DNA from 4 places in the Erwinia sp. SLM-02 genome. Region 2 is predicted to be linked to each of the others. Evidence: predicted binding sites of a transcription regulator. Region 2 holds the regulator's gene; each other region holds the start of a gene.
The links. Region 2 encodes Fur, which represses iron uptake genes when iron is present. Its sites were predicted from a motif close to ATAATAATGAGAACNACTATCAA; they were not measured.

Region 1: the regulator Fur is predicted to act here: its motif matches at 2,407-2,429, upstream of PGH32_RS20295 (siderophore-interacting protein).
Region 3: the regulator Fur is predicted to act here: its motif matches at 1,997-2,019, upstream of fepB (Fe2+-enterobactin ABC transporter substrate-binding protein).
Region 4: the regulator Fur is predicted to act here: its motif matches at 2,538-2,560, upstream of fhuE (ferric-rhodotorulic acid/ferric-coprogen receptor FhuE).

The regions. Positions count from the first base shown of each region.
Region 1 is NZ_JAQISN010000004.1:229,851-234,524, forward strand. It holds gene PGH32_RS20285 (ABC transporter ATP-binding protein) at 1-1,166, shown strand, start outside; gene PGH32_RS20290 (GNAT family N-acetyltransferase) at 1,169-2,296, opposite strand; gene PGH32_RS20295 (siderophore-interacting protein) at 2,500-3,405, shown strand; gene PGH32_RS20300 (LysR family transcriptional regulator) at 3,414-4,316, opposite strand; gene PGH32_RS20305 (helix-turn-helix domain-containing protein) at 4,533-4,674, shown strand, end outside.
Region 2 is NZ_JAQISN010000001.1:448,580-453,253, reverse strand. It holds gene seqA (replication initiation negative regulator SeqA) at 1-347, opposite strand, end outside; gene ybfF (esterase) at 610-1,374, shown strand; gene ybfE (LexA regulated protein) at 1,521-1,802, shown strand; gene fldA (flavodoxin FldA) at 1,948-2,478, shown strand; gene fur (ferric iron uptake transcriptional regulator) at 2,872-3,318, shown strand; gene mtr (tryptophan permease) at 3,374-4,621, opposite strand.
Region 3 is NZ_JAQISN010000001.1:2,188,717-2,193,390, reverse strand. It holds gene PGH32_RS10240 (oxidoreductase) at 1-203, shown strand, start outside; tRNA gene PGH32_RS10235 (tRNA-Asn) at 316-391, opposite strand; gene PGH32_RS10230 (Gfo/Idh/MocA family protein) at 697-1,818, shown strand; gene fepB (Fe2+-enterobactin ABC transporter substrate-binding protein) at 2,033-3,178, shown strand; gene fepD (Fe(3+)-siderophore ABC transporter permease) at 3,272-4,306, shown strand; gene fepG (iron-enterobactin ABC transporter permease) at 4,317-4,674, shown strand, end outside.
Region 4 is NZ_JAQISN010000001.1:1,574,813-1,579,486, forward strand. It holds gene fhuD (Fe(3+)-hydroxamate ABC transporter substrate-binding protein FhuD) at 1-329, opposite strand, end outside; gene fhuE (ferric-rhodotorulic acid/ferric-coprogen receptor FhuE) at 319-2,505, opposite strand; gene PGH32_RS07340 (MFS transporter) at 2,662-3,849, opposite strand; gene PGH32_RS07345 (LysR family transcriptional regulator) at 3,951-4,674, shown strand, end outside.

The DNA.
Region 1 (4,674 bases), on a different contig from region 2:
GCTTTATCGTGGATGGCTATACCAATATTGCCACCCTCAAGCTGTTTGCCCACGGCGATCTTGAACGACGCTACGCGCGTGAAGCGCTGGAAGATCAGACGCAGAAAACCCGCAGCCAGGGGCGGATGGTCACCGGGATGGACGTGGTCGTCACCACGCTGAACGGCCTGCTGATCGTCAGCACCACCGGGCTGTCGCTGTGGCTGTGGGGCCAGTCGCTGATCAGCGTCGGCGCGATTGCGCTGGCCACCGGGCTGGTTATTCGCATCGTCAATATGTCCGGCTGGATCATGTGGGTGGTGAACGGCATTTTTGAAAACATCGGCATGGTGCAGGACGGCCTGAAAACCATCTCACAGCCGCTGAGCGTCAGTGACAAACCCGATGCGACGGCGCTGGATGTCAGCCGTGGCGAAATCCGCTTTGACGGCATTACCTTTAACTACGGCGGCGAACGGCGGGTGATCGATGACCTGCAGCTGACCATTCGCCCCGGCGAGAAAATTGGTCTGATTGGCCCGTCGGGTGCCGGGAAATCGACGCTGGTTAACCTGCTGCTGCGCCTCTATGACCTTAACGGCGGGCGCATACTGATCGACGGGCAGAACATTGCCGACGTCAGCCAGGAAAGCCTGCGCGCGCAGATTGGGATGATTACTCAGGATACCTCGCTGCTGCACCGCTCCATCCGCGAAAACCTGCTGTATGGCCGCCCCGGCGCCACGGAAGAAGAGATGCTGCAGGCGATCCACCGGGCGAAGGCCGATGAGTTTATTCCGCTACTTTCCGATCTGCAGGGGCGCACCGGGCTGGATGCGCACGTTGGCGAACGCGGCGTGAAGCTCTCCGGCGGCCAGCGGCAGCGTATCGCCATCGCCCGCGTGCTGCTGAAAGATGCGCCGATTTTGATTATGGATGAGGCCACCTCGGCGCTGGATTCCGAAGTGGAAGCGGCGATTCAGGAGAGTCTGGAAGGGCTGATGGGCGGTAAAACGGTCATTGCCATCGCCCACCGCCTGTCGACCATTGCCCGCATGGACCGGCTGGTGGTGCTGGAGCAGGGGCGGATTGTTGAGATCGGCAGCCACGCCGAGCTGCTGGCGCAGGACGGCCTGTATGCGCGGCTGTGGCGGCATCAGACCGGCGGCTTCGTCGGTGAGCAGTAGCGCTATCCGGCGTTAAGCCTGTACGGCAGCGCGTCGCGGGCTTCCTCTGCCCAGGCGCGCACGCCGTCGCGCTCCTGCTGCAGAAAATCCGCCACGGCGTCGTGCAGCCCGCCGTGGCGCAGCAGGTGCCAGGATTCCGTCAGCACCGGTTCAAAACCGCGTATCAGCTTGTGTTCCCCCTGTGCCCCGGCGTCAAAGCGCTGCAGTCCGTTGTCGATCGCGTATTCCATCCCCTGATAGAAACAGGTTTCAAAGTGCAGGTGGTTGAACTCCGCCAGGCAGCCCCAGTAGCGGCCATAGAAGGTGCTGCCATCGACCAGGCTCAGCGCCATCGCCACCGGCTGGCTATGCTGGCTGGCAATGGTGATGCGCAGCGATCCCGGCATACGCTCCGCCAGCAGGCTGAAGAACGTGCGGGTGAGGTAGGGCTGTCGACCGCGGACAAAGTAGGTGTTGGCGTAGCAGGTGTGGACAAAATCCCACTGCGCTTCGCTCAGCTCGTCCCCCTGATACCAGCAAAACTCAATACCCTGCTGGCGTACGCCCTCCCGTTCCTTGCGCAGCTGCTTGCGTTTACGCGAGGTCAGCGCGTCGAGAAAATCCTGAAAATCGCGGTAGCCGCGATTGTGCCAGTGATACTGGCAGCCGAGGCGCGGCAGCCAGCGGCCATCCTCCGCCAGACCGGCACTCAGCGCGGCGTCGTTAAAGTTGATATGGCCGCTGTAAAACCCGTTCGCGGCCAGAAATTCCGGCAGCGCCTGCAGCAGCCGGCCGGCGGCCGACGCTTCGCCAAGCAGCCGCGCGCCGCCCACCGGGCTGAACGGCACCGCCGACAGCCACTTGGGATAGTAGGGAATGCCCGCCCGCTGGCTGGCATCCGCCCAGGCGTGATCGAAGACGTATTCGCCCATGGAGTGCCGCTTGCCGTAGCCCGGCATCGCCGCCAGCACGCTCTCGCCCTCGCGCCACAGTAAATGCTGCGGCTGCCAGCCGCTGCGCCCGCCAACCGAGCCGCTCTCTTCCAGCGCGCTGAGAAAAGCGTGGCGCATAAAGGGCTGGTCGTTGGGGGCCAGGGCATCCCACTGACCGGCCGGGATATCGGCCAGCTGTGTCAGAAGGCTTAACGACATCGATAGACTCCGCGATAAAGAAAAACCTTACGTTGAACGCTTTCGCGACGGAGATCAACGCCTTCCGCCCGGGTGGCACGTGCGGATAAATCGCGCACCGCGCATATTGGGTAATACGCATTCTCATTATCATTTGCCTTTGCTATTCTTGCAGCCCTCATGCGCGGCACGCGCGCACGGCTTTCGGCTAACAAGGTGGATCTATGGCTGCTCAGAGTTATCGCTTATTCAATGTCGTACTGGCGCGCAAGCAGGTACTGTCTCCTTCGATGCTGTGCTGCGTGTTTAGCGGTGAGGAAGTGCGCCAGATGAAGATGGATGCGCCGGACCAGCGCATCAAGCTGCTGCTGCCCGCACCCAGCGGCAAACACTTTGAGCCGGTCGATAACGGGCTGACGTGGTGGGAGAACATGAGCAAGCTGGCGGTGGAAGATCGCCCGATTATGCGCACTTACACCCTTCGCCACGTTAACGCCGATGCCGATGTGCCGGAGATGGAAGTCGAGTTCGTGATGCACGGCACCGAAGGCCCGGCCTCGGCCTGGGCGCTGGACGCGCAGCCAGGCGATGCGATGCAGATCGCCGCACCGAACCGGGAATACGGCGAGGACAGCGGCGGCTACGAATGGAACCCGCACGCGCAGGTGAAGCAGGGGCTGGTGGTGGCGGATGAAACCGCGCTGCCGGCGGCGAAGGCGATCCTCGAACAGCTCGCCGCCTGGCCGCATCCGCCGCAGCTGCAGGTGTTTCTGGAAGTGCCCGAGGGCGACGACTGCGTCGATCTCAGCCAGTACACCTTTGCGGACATTCACTGGTTGCCGCGTGACGCCAGCGGGGCCAGCTACGGTGAAGCGCTGCTGAGCGCGGTGCGTGAGCACGTGCGCCTGCCGGACAGTGCGCTGTCGCGCGAAGATCTGCGCGAAGAGGCCGAAGGGCAGCTGGTGTGGGACCGCGCCGACCACGACGACGTGCGCTTCCACGGCTGGGTGGCGGCAGAGTCCAGCGCGGTGAAGCACCTGCGCCGCTACCTGATCGGCGAGCGCGGCCTGGCTCAGGACTGCATCAGCTTTATGGCCTACTGGAGCCGTGGCCCGCGCCGCAAAGGCTGAGTGCCGCGTCAGTTCTCCATCAGTACCGGGCACGCCTCTTTCAGCGTGTTATAGAACCAGGTCTTGGCGGTGATGTCGCCGATCTCGGTATGGCCGTAGAGATAGACTTCCAGATTCGGCAGCTGGAACGGCAGTTCGACGATCCGCCCGTTGCCGCGCGCGGCATAGATTTTCGCCGCGCTGAGCGGAATGGTGACCAGCAGTTCGCTGCTGGCGATAATCTCGCCCAGCGCGGTAAAGTGCGGCACCTCCAGCGCGATGCGCCGCTCAAAGCCATACTCCTTGATCTGCGCCTCCACCATATGATGCCCGCTGATGGTCGACACAATAATGTGCTGCTCGGCCAGATAACTCGCTAACGTCAGCGCGCCGCTAATGCGCGGATGCTGGTTATTCACCAGGCAGACGTAGCGCTCGTCCATAATTCTGTCGCGCTGGGCAATGGGGGAGATACTTTCGTTGCGGCTGCACAGCGTGGCATCCACCTTTCCGGTCAGCAGCCATTCATCAATACGCATCATCTCGAATGGCAGCACTTCCAGCTGGACGTTCGGCGCCACTTCACGCAGATGTTTAACCAGCCTCGGCAGCAGCAGCTGCTCGCCGAGATCGGAGAGCGCGAGGCTAAATTTGTGAAAAGATGTTTCCGGGGTGAAGCAGCGGGTATCCGCCACGGCTTTTTCTATCCCGCTCAGCGACTGCTTAAAAACCGTATACAGATGGCTGGCGACCGGCGTCGGCTGCATCCCTTTTCGGCTGCGCTTAAACAGCTCGTTATCCGTCGCAGACCGCAGCCGGGCTAGCGCATAGCTGGCCGAGGGCTGGGTGATGAACAGACGATCGGCCGCTCCGCTGACGCTGCGGGTTTCATAAATGGCAATGAAAACCCGGACCAGATTAAGATCCATCATGTTGTTAAATAGTTCCTGTCTATATCAGCAGATTCAAATTATCTATTTGAGCTATTTTAAACTTGCTAATAACATCCTTTCTACTTTTTATTGATATGTTCCGTTAATTTTTGCATATCATCTGTTTCTATATGTAAATCAAAAAGATAAATCCATCGTTAATTGTGAATGGCAGAAGCAGTTGCGGGTAATTCGCTGCCGTTGTGGAGTGTGGAAATGAAGAATGAAATCGTAGACGTCATCGTAGACTGGATTGATGAACATCTGGAAGAAGGGCTGAATATCGAGGCCGTGGCTGCGAAATCGGGCTACTCCAAGTGGCACCTGCAGCGCGCGTTTAAAGAGAAAAAGGGCATTA
Region 2 (4,674 bases):
GTGCGGCCATGCAGCGACTCGGTGGCATCGCCAAAGGCTTTGGCGTCCAGGGTATACAAAGTCGATAAGATCAGCATAAACCTGTTCACCACTTTCTTCTGCTCGGCATACTCATCGGAAAGCAGCAGTTCACGCACCGCGCGAACGCGATCCTGCGGGCGAGATTCAGATTTCACGGCGGCTGGTTCTTTTGCCGCCTGCGCAGCCGGTGCCGGTGCCGCTGGTGCTGTCTGGCCCGCGGTGAATTTCAGCATACGGCGTAAAATGTCCGATGCGCTCTCCCCAATATGCTGAGTATGGCTGGCAATATAGCGGTATAGCTCTTCGTCGACTTCTATCGTTTTCATCTTTATCCAGTACGGTTGTTGCTTCTGTCAGAATCGGGCATAAAAACAGGCGCGATCTTCAGGATCGTCCGTTTTCTGAAACCTGGATCCTAACTTCAGGATTATAAAGTTAAATCCACTCCGGGTGTAGCGTAAGCCCTCTTTGCCAGCAAAAGTCAGAATTTGCCGTAAAAAGATCGCGGGCACCGTCTGTGCTACCCCCGGCAGAAAATGTAAAATCCATGATACCCTAAGCCTTCGTTTCAACTGTAAGAACTTTGCTATGAATTTGAATGTCCGCCTGCAATCTGAACAATCTGCGACTGACGATTTACCGCTGGTGTTAATTCACGGGCTTTTTGGCAGCCTGGATAACCTTGGCGTGCTCGCTCGCGAGTTAAAACAGCATCGCCGTCTGATTCAGCTTGATGTGCGCAACCACGGGCTTTCTCCCCGGTCGCCGGAGATGGATTACACGCTGATGGCGCAGGACGTGCTGGAAACGTTAGACGGGTTGGGCGTCGAGCGCTTTGGCGTTATCGGCCACTCAATGGGTGGTAAAATTGCCATGAAGTTAACCGCCCTGGCAGCGGATCGCGTAGCGGGGCTGGTGGTCATCGATATGGCACCGGTCGCCTACCCGACGCGCCATCATGATGATATTTTCTCCGCGCTGCAGGCGGTGACGGATGCAGGGATCGCCTCACGTAGCGAAGCGGCCGCGCTGATGCGCCAGACGCTGGCGGAAGAAGGCGTGATCCAGTTTCTGCTAAAATCGTTCCACGAGGGCGAATGGCGCTTCAATGTACCGGTGCTGTATCAGTGCTACGACCGGATTATCGGCTGGCAACCGCAGCCCGCCTGGCCGCATCCCGCGCTATTTATACGCGGTGAACGTTCACCCTATCTGGCGGATGAATATCGTGACGCGCTGCTGGCGCAATTCCCTCAGGCGCGGGCCCACGTTGTAACGGGGGCGGGGCACTGGGTGCATGCTGAAAAACCTGATGCAGTTTTACGCGCAATTCGTCGATTTTTTGTGCTGTAAAAACAATTATTTCCCTATGTTGTTAAAACATTGTCGTCATCACTTTCACTGGGGTATGATGCGCGCTGACATTTTTCCGCTGGTGATTTTTCCGGCGGATAACGGCCTGACACATCAGAAATCCAGCCTTTCAGTATCACTATTCTATGGCAAAAGAGAACACGGACCGCACAACGCTCGATCTGTTCGCAGATGAACGTCGCCCGGGACGACCGAAAACTAATCCGCTGACGCGTGATGAGCAGCTGCGCATCAATAAACGCAATCAGCTTAAGCGCGATAAAGTTCGCGGGCTTAAGCGCGTCGAGCTGAAAATGAACAGTGAAGCCGTTGATGCGCTGAACCAGCTGGCCGATGCGCGCAATATGAGCCGCAGCGAGCTGATTGAAGAGATGTTGCTGAACCAGTTAAAACACCTTCAGTCCTGAACGTCGCGCGCGCCCTCAGGGCACAATGCGACAAAAGCAGCAGGATTACTCATTTATCCGCTCCCGGCGGTCTGCTATCATTAACGCCATCTGCAAAAATTTTGGCAGCCACCATATCATTAAGATTCAAGAGGTTATTAAACTCATGGCAATCGTAGGCATTTTCTTTGGCAGCGATACGGGCAATACGGAAAACATTGCAAAGATGATCCAGAAACAGCTGGGTAAAGACGTTGCAGAAGTTCGTGATATTGCCAAAAGCAGCAAAGAAGACCTTGAAGCCTTCGACATTCTGCTGCTGGGCATTCCCACCTGGTATTACGGTGAAGCCCAGTGCGACTGGGATGACTTTTTCCCGACGCTGGAAGAGATCGACTTCAACGGAAAACTGGTTGCCCTGTTCGGCTGCGGCGATCAGGAAGACTACTCAGAATATTTCTGCGATGCGATGGGCACCATCCGCGACATCATTGAGCCAAACGGTGCGATTCTGGTAGGCCAGTGGCCGACCGAAGGTTACAACTTTGAAGCCTCTAAAGGGCTGGCCGATGACAACCACTTCCTTGGACTGGCCATTGACGAAGACCGTCAGCCGGAACTGACCAATGAGCGCGTTGATAAATGGGTGAAACAGATTTTTGATGAACTTCAGCTGAAAGAAATCATCGAAGCCTGATGCCAACGGCTTGATGTGGGAGACATCTCACATCAAGTCAGTGATTTTTCCTATAGAAGTAATAGATACGTATTTGTAACTTCCACCTGTAAAAATGTACAATAACCCTATCGGTTACCCGCTTTCTCATCCTTCAGCATCTCTGAACGATCTTTTTCCATCACCGGGCGAAGGGATGAGATAGAGCGAAATGTTAACTTAGTACGATTTGGACGCGAGCCTCCCAGGACGTAATGACATTAATCCTTACATCCAACAGTGGTTTCAGGCATTCCTGTTGTTTTCATTTCGATGTATGAGTTCTATACTGTGACGCATCCAACTCTAGCGTCAACCGATGTTCAGGGCTTTTCAGCCACTAAGTGACTAGCAAAGTAACAGGACAATATCCGCATGACTGACAACAATACCGCATTAAAGAAGGCCGGCCTGAAAGTCACGCTTCCACGACTGAAAATTCTGGAAGTGCTTCAGGAACCAGAAGGCCATCACGTCAGTGCGGAAGACTTGTATAAGCGCCTGATTGATATGGGCGAAGAAATCGGTTTAGCCACGGTTTACCGCGTGCTTAACCAGTTTGATGACGCAGGGATCGTTACCCGTCATAACTTTGAAGGCGGTAAATCCGTTTTCGAACTGACCCAGCAGCACCACCACGATCACTTGATCTGTCTGGACTGCGGTAAAGTTATTGAATTCCGTGATGAGTACATTGAAGCGCGCCAGCGTGAAATCGCAACGCGCCACGGAATTAAACTGAGCAACCACAGCCTGTACCTTTATGGCCATTGCTCTAAGGGCGACTGCCGTGAAGACGACACGCTGCACGATGACGAGTAATTTGTTCTGAAATCAGCATGAAACCGGTGGCTATCCACCGGTTTTTTTTTGCCTGTTATCCGGCATAGACCGGCAGGACGTTCCAGTAGGATAATACAGACACCAGCGCATTCACCGCCCCAAAGATCAGCACCAGCACGATCGGAGCCATCCCTCCCCTGACCTGCCATCCCGCCGTGGCAAAACGCTGTCGCGCTTTTCGTGCCAGCATCGCCGGCGTGATCACTGCCCACAGCGTTGCCGCCAGCCCGGCGTAGCCAATCGCCACCAGAAAACCGTTTGGCCAAATCATCGCCGCCGTCAGAGGGAGAATGAAGGTGACAACGGTCGTTTTTAACCGACCGAACGCGGAGCGATCGAACTTAAACAGGTCGGCAAGATAGTCAAAGAACCCCAGGCTGACGCCGAGGAACGAACAGGCCACGGCAAAGTTCGAGAAAATATCCAGCAGCAGATTGAGATAAGGACTGTGCAACACACCGGAAAGTGCGGCAACCAGCACGTCGATATTCCCCCCCTGAGCGGCAATTGCTTTGAATTCATGCCGTGGGATGTTCCCCATCGTGCCGACGATCCAGATAAAATAAATCGCCAGCGCCAGCAGCGTGCCGAACACCAGACAGCGGCATACCCGGCTGCCGTTCTTCTGATAGTAACTGACCAGCCCGGCAATATTCCCGTGATAGCCGAATGACGCGAGGCAGAAGGGGATAACCATCCACAGATAGCGCAGGTAGTGGCTCTCTTCACTCTGGCTGTCCAGCAGTTTTACCGGTTCGATATGCCACAGCAGACCCCCAAAGATGATAAGAAACGTAATCACCTTAGCGCCGAGGAAAATCAGCGTCATACGGCTGACCATCGCGGTACCCAGCCAGATAAACACCGCCACCAGCAGCGTGAAGGCGAAACCGGCGCTGCGGGCAGAAACCGGCAGTGAAAGCTGGCTCAGCGTGTGCTGAATAATGGCTCCGCTGGCGGAGATATAGGCATAGGTGAGGATCCCCAGAACGAAGGCCACCGACAGTCCGTTAATCAGGTTCCAGCCCCGGCCCAGCAGATCGCGAGTAATGGTGTCGAAGCTGGCCCCGGCGGGATAATGCAGGCTGGCCTCCAGGAACAGCAGCCCGGAGAGCAGCATGCAGAACCAGGTGACAACCAACAGCGCAGATGACCACAGGAACCAGGCACCGGACATCACCACGGGGAGTGAGAACATCCCGGCACCGATAATGGTGCCGCTAATAATTAAGGTTCCCCAGAGTGTCGAAGGCAGGCGGGCGGTGGAAACCGGTAAATCCATGACTAATCCTTAGCAAAAAACGGAAACTCGCCGCCATCACCGGAATTATTCAC
Region 3 (4,674 bases), 1.7 Mb from region 2:
CCGTTAAAGCCGCGCATGCCATGCTGGCCATCATGGAGAGCCAGAATCCACCAGTGCATTTATTGTTAGGCAGTGATGCTTTGAGTTTAGTGCGGCAAAAACTCGCGGCTTTTGGGAAGGAGATAGAAGAATGGGGGAAATTAACCTGTTCAACGGATGGAAGTACGGTCGCAGAGGCCGGGAGCACGATGGATAATCGATGATGGCCGGCCGCATATAAGGGGCATTTCGCGCGGGCCATCAAGCTGTTCCCCTGACCGTTTAACGCAAAACAAAAAGCCCGCTTAAGTTTCCTTAAGCGGGCTTCTCTAAATATGGCTCCTCTGACTGGACTCGAACCAGTGACATACGGATTAACAGTCCGCCGTTCTACCGACTGAACTACAGAGGAATCGTTTGAACGGGGCGCATAGTATCGAGCGGGGCAGGGGATGTCAAAGGCTGATTTGTTGTTTCTGGTTTAACTGCTGAATAAACCGGCAGTTGATGCGTTTTTTGTGCTGTAACCCGCATTTTTTTATCTTTTGCGTACTGCTTTGCAGGTTGGATCCGCGTTGCAGTGGCGGTTACATCTCTTTATGCAAGCACGATCACGTTTATTTCATTTTCATATTGAGTTGCGTATTTTTGAAATATATATTCCAGTTAGTTTTTCATTTCGTTCCATTTTGCCACCCCTACACCCAAGGATTTGTCATGCAAAAAGTCAGAATCGGACTGATTGGCACCGGCTACATCGGACGCTGCCACGCTATCGCTTACTCTCAGGCTTCGACGGTATTTAAGCTGAAAGGCGAACTGGTTCGTGAGATGGTTGCCGAGGTTAACCCGGACGTAGCGCGCGCTCAGGCCGCCGCGCTGGGCTTTAACCGATCGACCGGGGACTGGCGTGAGCTGGTGGCGGACGAAAATATTGACGTGGTGGATATCTGCGCGCCGAACTTCCTGCATAAGGAAATGGCGCTGGAGGCGATTCGCCACGGAAAGCACGTTTATTCCGAAAAGCCGCTGGCGCTGGACGTGGCGGATGCGGAAGAAATGGTCCGCGCTGCAGAAAAAGCCGGGGTAAAAACCCTGGTGGGCTTCAACTACATGAAAAACCCGACCAGCCAGCTGGCGAAAGAGATTATCGCCCGCGGCGAAATCGGTGACGTGGTGCATTTCTACGGCACCCACAACGAAGACTATCTGGCGAACCCGAACACCCCGCTGGACTGGCACTGCCAGAAAGCGCTGGCCGGGCTGGGCGCACTGGGGGATCTCGCCGCGCATATCGTCAATATGGCGCACTTCCTGGTGGGCAACATCAGCGAAGTCAGCGGCGATATGATGACGGTCATCAAACAGCGCCCGGACCCGAAAGATCCGTCTACGCTGCGCGATGTGGAAAACGAAGACCAGGCCAGCGCGCTGCTGCGCTTTGCCAACGGCGCGCACGGCGTGATTGAAACCTCGCGTATCGCCTGCGGCAGCAAAATGGGCCTGACCTACGTGGTGACCGGCACCAAAGGCACCATCCGCTACACCCAGGAGCGCATGGCCGAGCTGGAGCTGTATATCCACGACGAACCGGCCGGTCGTCAGGGCTTCAAAACCATCCTGACCGGGCCTGCGCACCCTGACTATGCGGCATTCTGCATCTCCGCCGGTCACGGTATCGGCTTTAACGATCAGAAAACCGTTGAAGTGCGCGACCTGATCAACGGCATCGCCGCCGACGACCGCATGTGGCCGGACTTCGCGGAAGGCCTGCAGGTGTCGAAAGTGCTGGAAGCGATTGCCGTTTCCGCTGCGGAAGGCCGCTGGATGAAAGTCTGATTTTCAGGCGCTTCTCTGAGTGAAAAAGGCTGCTGGCGTCATCGCCACGCAGCCTTTTTTTATTCCCGTCCGATAATTCCAGCGCGCAGGCGCAGCCCCCGCCAGCTAACCGGTTACTATCCCTTGCTGATTGTCGCGGCGATCCGGGAAGGCGTTTAACTTCAGGGGTATTACGTGTATGATAATAATACTCATTTGCAACCCAATCCTAATCATGAAACCTCAATCTTCCGTTACCCGCCTGATGTTTGCTGCCGGTGCGCTGGCGTTTGGCGTGATGCTCAGCGGCTGCGATCGGGCCTCCGACGAAGCTAAGCCCGCGGCGCAGCACGATGCTGCCCATCAGAGCGCGGCGGCCGGTGAGCCGCACGGCACAGGTCATCAGCACGACGCGCACGGCGGCCAGCCGAAAACTTCCGCGCCGGGCGAAACGTCCGGGTCGGGTCGGCAAAACGCGGCGGTCAGCGAACCGCAGGGCTGGCCGCGTACCCTGCAAACGCCGAAGGGCGCAGTGACCCTGCAACAGGCACCGCAGCGAATTGTTTCCACCAGCGTGACCCTCACCGGTACGCTGCTGGCCATTGACGCGCCGGTGATCGGTTCCGGTGCCACCGGGCGCAACTCGACCGTGGCGGATGAGCAGGGCTTCTTTACCCAGTGGGGCGCGGTCGCGAAGGAACGCCAGGTTAAACCGCTGTACGTGACCGAGCCGAATGCCGAAGCGATTGCGGCCGAGGCCCCCGATCTGATTATCATCGCGGCAACCGGCGGTGATTCAGCGATCAAACTTTACGATCAGCTGTCGACCATCGCCCCGACGCTGGTGATTGATTACGGTAATAAAAGCTGGCAGCAGCTGGCGCTTCAGCTGGGTGACATCACCGGGCACGAGAACGAAGCGAAAGCGGTGATTGACCGTTTTGAGCAGCGCGTGCAGAAGGTAAAGCAGGAAATTACCCTGCCGCCGCAGCCGGTGTCGGCGCTGGTTTACTACGAAGACGGGCGCGGCGTGAATCTGTGGACGCGCGAGTCAGCGCAGGGCAAGCTGCTGACCGAGCTGGGCTTCAGCCTGGCGATGCCGCCGGCGGACGTGCACGGCGGGACCAGCATGGGCAAGCGCAACGATATCATCCAACTGACCGGCGAGAATATGGCGGCGGGGCTGACGGGCAAAACGATGATCCTGTTCTCGTCGGATGACGAAACGGTGCAGAAGGTGGAGGCCAATCCTTTCCTGGCGCATCTGGATGCGGTCAGCGCGAAGCGGGTGTATTCGATGGGGCCGGATACCTTCCGTCTGGATTACTACAGCGCCAGCAATATGCTGAACAGCATTGAGCGGGATTTTAAGGCGCAGTAACCGCCCTGAGAGGGTTTCGCGATCGTGCCAGTCCGGTGACGGATTATTCATCATTCTTAGAGTTATTTCGCCATTTAGAGAGGATTGTCAGGGATGTCGCTCCACCGTTCTCAGCCCGCTAACCCACCGGAAACGGTGGATTCGCGCTATGCTTCCCGCCTGAGCGGTGTGGCAGTCTGCCTGGCCCTGCTGCTGCTGGTGTCCCTTGCCAGCCTGATGATGGGGGCGAGGTCAATTGCGCCGTCGGTGGTGTGGCAGAGCCTGTTTGGCAATCTGCAGGGGCCGGACAGTACGATAATCTTCAACGCCCGGCTGCCGCGCACCCTCGCCGGGCTGCTGGTGGGCCTGGCGCTCGGTGGCGCAGGGGCGGTGATCCAGGCGCTGACCCGCAACCCGCTGGCTGACCCCGGCATCCTCGGGGTGAATTCGGGGGCCAGTTTTGCGATGGCCCTTGGCATTACCCTGTTCGGGGTCAACAGCATGGCGGGCTGGCTCGGCTTTGCCTGGTGCGGCGCGCTGGCGGCCAGCATTGCCGTCTGGCTGATCGGCACCCTCAGCGGCGGCCGGGTGAATCCGATCCGCCTGACGCTGGCGGGCGTGGCGCTCAGCGCGGTGCTCGGCGGCTTTACCTCCTCGCTCTCCTTACTTAATCCGCAAACCTTCGACCAGATGCGCTTCTGGCAGGCCGGCACGCTGGACATCCGCGATCTGCACAATCTGGCGGTGGTCGCGCCCGCCATTTTGGCCGGTGCCGCGCTGGCGCTGGTGGCATCGCGTTCGCTGAACAACCTCAGCATGGGGGAAGATCTGGCGGCGGCGCTGGGGACGCGGGTGGTCGCCATTCGCCTGCTGGCGCTGCTGGCGGTGATGCTGCTCTGCGGTTCGGCTACCGCGCTGGTCGGGCCGATCGGCTTTGTCGGACTGATGGTGCCGCACGTCGCCCGCTGGTGGGTGGGATCGGACCAGCGCTGGATCCTGATTTACTCTTTTTTAATGGCCCCGATCCTGCTGCTGACGGCGGACATCGCCGGCAGGCTGATGGTGGACGGCGAGCTGCGCGTTTCGATCGTCACCGCGCTGATCGGCGCACCGGTGCTGATCTGGCTGGTTCGCCAGCGTAAGAATTAAGGACAGTGATATGCACTCCCGAACGCTACTGATTGGCCGCGCCAGCGGCTGGATCAATCTGCGGCTCAGCGCCCGCGTGCTGTGGGTCAATGTGATTCTGCTGCTGCTGGCGACGATGCTGGCGCTGTTTGCGCTCGGCTACGGCACGCTGCGTATCGCCCCCGGACAGGTGTGGCAGGCGCTGCTGGGCGAAGGCCCGGCCGGGTTTCAGACCGTGGTGAACCAGTGGCGCGCGCCGCGCGTGGTGATGGCGCTGGTGCTCGGCGCCGGGCTGGGCGTCAGCGGCGCGATCTTTCAGTCCGCCATCCGTAATCCGCTCGGCAGCCCGGACGTGGTGGGCTTCAATGCCGGCGCTTTCACCGGCGCGC
Region 4 (4,674 bases), 1.1 Mb from region 2:
AGGTCCGGCCGCAGCTCGGCGATATATTCCAGGTTCGGCTCAGAACGCCGGCCAATATCCAGCACCGTCGGCGGAATAACCGGTTCAGCCACCCAGACGCTGTAATCGTGGGTATCGGCGGCCCCCAGCGGCGTTACGCCGAGGGCAAACAGCATCTCCAGCGGCAGCCACTCCAGCGCAATAATACGCTGCGGCACGGCCGCGCTTACTGATGCCAGAGGGAAGAGCGGTAAAAGGGCCAGCGCCGTCAGCAGGCGCCGGCGCGGAAAATCAACACCCGAAGAGGTCTTCCCGGCGAAAAGCCGGGAAGGGTGAACATCAGAAGGCATATGAAACGCTGACCGAGTAGTTGCGTGGCGCGCCGTAGACGGCGTAATCGCTCAGCCAGGAGTAGTAGCTGCGGTCGAACAGGTTATTCACGTTAGCCTGCACGGCCACCTGCTTATTCACCTGGTAACGGGCAAACAGGTTCGCCAGCGGGTAGCTGCTCTGGTAAACGCGGGTGGTTTCGCCGTCCGGTCCGGTGGCATCCTGGAAGGTGCGGCTCTGCCAGTTAACGCCGCCGCCGACGGTCAGCTCGCGCAGCATCGGCAACTGATAACGAGTGAACAGCTTAAAGGAGGTTTGCGGCATATTGCTGTTGAAGCGGCCTTCCGTATCTTTCGCCACGTAGCGGGTGGCACCGAAGGTCATTTGCAGATTATCGGTGACCGCGCCGTTCAGTTCAAACTCGGCACCTTTACTCACCGCGCCTTTGGTCGAGTAGTAAGCCTGCTCGCTGGATCCGTTAACGAAGTTGTCGCCGTCGGCCTGCGCGGCATTTTCCTGCTCGATGCGGAACACGGCGAAGGTGGCGGTCAGACGACCGTTGTACCAGTCGGATTTCAGGCCGGTTTCATAGTTTTTACCGGTGACCGGCGACAGGTACTTACCGTCGCGATCGCGGTAGGTTTGCGGCTGGAAGATCGAGGTATAGCTGGCGTAGGCAGACCAGGCCTCGTTGACGTCATAGACCAGGCCGCCGTAGGGGGTAATGTTGTTTTTACTGACGTTGCCGCTGCTGCCCACGGTGCTCCACTCGGTATAGCGCGCGCCCAGGATCAGCGCCAGCGGGTCGGCCAGCGAGAAACGCGCGGCGGTATAGGCGGATTTCTGCCGCACCACGTCGTCGGCGTTCAGATACCAGTCGCCCCATTCCGGCTCCTGCGCGCTGCCGTCCCAGCTGTTAAAATCGCCCATCTGGTCATAATCCAGCGCGCCGTCGGCACTGTAGGTTGCGTTATGCTGACGGCTGTAGCTGACGCCCGCGACCAGCTCATGCTGGCGGCCGGCCAGTTCAAACGGGCCGCTGGCGTAGGTATCTACCGACTCCAGCTTGCGCTTGCCGCGGTCCTGGCTGCCAAAGCCGGACACGCCCTGGCCGGTGGTGGCGTCCGGGAACTCCATCACATACAGCAGCTTATCGTTGAAGGTTTCTTCCGCGTGGGTGGCATTGACGCGGAACGACCAGCCGTTATCAAAGTTATGGCTGACGTTGGCAAAGATTTTGCGGGAATCCGTGCTGTAGCGCGTCCAGTCCGCCGCCGGGTTGGTGCCGCGGTTAAAGCGGGTGCGTGAACCGTCGCTGTACCAGGTGGGCAGACCGCCCCAGGTCGGGTTGCCGGTATTGCTCTGCTGATAATCGTAGCCCAGGGACAGGGTGGTACTGTCGGTCACGTCGGCGTCAATCACGCCGTAAAGGAACTTTTTGGTTTTGTGGTAGCGATCCAGCCAGCTGTCCTGATCCTGATAGCCCGCAACGATTCTGCCGCGTACCGTGCCCGCCTCGTTAAGCGGGGAGGAGACGTCAGCGACATAGCGCTGCTTGTCCCAGCTGCCGTAGCTGGCGCTGAGATTGCCGGTGACTTCTTTGCTGTCCGCATGCTTACGAACCATATTCACCGACGCGCCCGGGCTGCCCGCGCCGGTCATCAGGCCGGTCGCACCGCGCACGATTTCTATGCGGTCATAGATCGCGGTGTCTTCGGCGGCATCGCCGTAGTTCCAGGTATCGCTCACAGAGGTGGGAATATCGTCATAGGTGTAGCTGTTGATCTGGAATCCGCGGGCGAAGTAGGCGGATCGCTCGCTGTCGATCAGTTCGGTGGCGATACCGGTGGCGTTGTCCAGCACGTCACCGATCGATTGCAGATCCTGGTCCTGAAAACGCTGTTTTGTCACCACGCTCAGCGACTGCGGCAGGTCACGCAGGGCCAGCAGCATTTTCGTTCCGGCATGGGTGGTTTTCACCTGATAGTCCTGCGCCTCGCTGGCATCACCGTCGTCTGCGGTCGCCGTTACCACCAGGTCCTGCTGCGCTTTATCTTGCGACGGGGCCGTTGCCTCTGCTGCCAGCGCCGGGTGGGTCAGCGAATGAATCGCCAGCGCCAGGAGTGAAACGGTAAAAGTATGCTTAACAACGGATGCGCGCTGAGCGGCGCAGTTTTCCCTGCCAACAAAAGACATAAAAGCTATCCTCATGCGGAATAGTGTTTTAAATGATTATGATAATCATTTTTCTTTACAAGCTCATTGTAAAGATTTCATTGTCTTATGTAAAAAAATATAAAATATTAGTTATCAACGCGTTGAGCGTATGCGGAGAGAAGAGAGCCGCTCGTTTTAGTCACGTTCTCGCTGGCGAAGTTTCTTTTGCAAAACAGCAAGGTAAAGCGGAATTACCGCGGCCATCGCACCGGCGATCAGCAGGAGTCTGTTAATACTGCCCGGCGCCATATCATTTTCTCCCAGAAGCAGGGGGCACAGAAAGAACGCCACGGTCGTCAGAAGATGCATTAAAGACGTTTGCAGGGACACAAACCCTGCACGCTGTCGATCGTCGGGGAAGGCCATCGTGACCACGGATGAGACCACCAGACGACTGTAGGATGCCCCCAGAAAAAGGACCATAAACAGCACCGGGCCGGCATAGCCCGTGGCGGGGAAAGCCAGACTGAACATATACAGCAGCGTAGAGGCGATGGCCAGCCGCTGTGCGGAACAGATCCCCAGTAGCCGCCCGGTCATTTTCGTCGCCAGATAGCCTGCAACGCCGCCGACTACAAATACCACTGGAAGCAGCTCTGATGACAAGCCAAGCCGCTGGATCAGCAGCGGCACCAGCACAGGAATGAGCAGCATCGGGCTGAACTGCACCAGCGCATTCGCAGAGGCAAAAAGCAGGGTTTCCACCTTTAACCTCGGGCGCTCCGCAGCCTGTTCAGATGAGCGATCGGCCGGAACGGCGAGCAGTATCAGGGGAACTGAAAGCAGGCACAGCACGGCGATGGCGTAAAGCGCCGGGTGCCAGCCGTAATGCGTACAAAGAAACAGGATGCCCGGCATGCCGGCGATGCTGACCACCGAGAAGGCCGCGATGACCGTGGCGAACATTTTTCCCCGCAGATTTACCGGCGTTTGATTAATCAGCAGACCGATCGCCGCCGCCATTGTCGTACCGCCGATTGCACCAGCGCAGAATCGCAATATCAGCAGCGTGGTAAAGCTGGTTGTTAGCGTCGTGGAACCGGTTAACAATCCCAGCAGCACCATATTGATGATTAAAAAGCGTTTTTTATTTATTCGCCCCAGCCAGTAAAAGGCAGAGAAACCAGAGATCACCGCCCCCATGGTGTACAGGCCAGAAACGTAGCCGGACCAGGATAGGGGTACGGTAAAGTCGGCTGCCATAAAAGCGAAAACCGGATTAAACGCCATATATTCCAGCGCGTTAGCAAACTGAATAAATGAAACGGCCCAGGCCAGACGCTTAACGTGGCGGTAAGGCGCGGGGTGTTGAAAAATCGACATATTTCCACCTCAAAACAGGACAAGGTCATAGCATAGTCGCTATCAATTTTGAGTATTAGCTGTTAAAAATGGGTTTATTGTTATCATTTTCGGGATAATTCATGCGAAGCAATCTGGATTTGACCTCATTGAGGATTTTTGTTGCGGTAACAGAAAAGGGCAGCTTTGTGCGCGCCTCGAAAGCGCTGAATGTGCCCACATCGAATGTCAGCCGCTCCGTCGCTCAACTGGAAGAAAGACTCAACGTTCAGCTCATTGAACGCACCACCCGCCACAGTAAACTGACGCCCTCCGGGCAGTTGCTCTACACGCGGGTAAAACCGCTGCTGGTGTCGCTGGAGCAGACCGAAGCTGAATTAACCTCCGGGCAGCTACAGTTGAAAGGGCCACTGCGCCTTTGTATTCCCAATGAGGCGGGTCCGGTTATATTTGGCACGCTACTTGCCGAATTCGCCTGCCGCTATCCGGATATTGAACTCAGCTGCATCACCAATTTGTCCGGTCTGGAATCGTTAAAAGAGGAGCTGGACCTGGCGATTATTATCACCCGCGGGCACATGACGGACTGCGATTATATCGCCCGTCATCTGCTTGATATTCCCTGCACCGTTGTGGCCTCCCCGGACCTTATTTCACGCCACGGCATGCCAACCGAGATCGAACAGCTTGAGCAGCTACCCTGTATTACCACAGTGACGGCCCTGAACGGGGCGGCCTGGCAGTTTGTTAACCGGAAAGGGGGCTTCGATACCGTGGTGGTTAACGGCCGCTATCGCGTCAACAGCGGTGAGATGGCCGGCAGGGCGGCCGTTGCGGGCGTGGGGT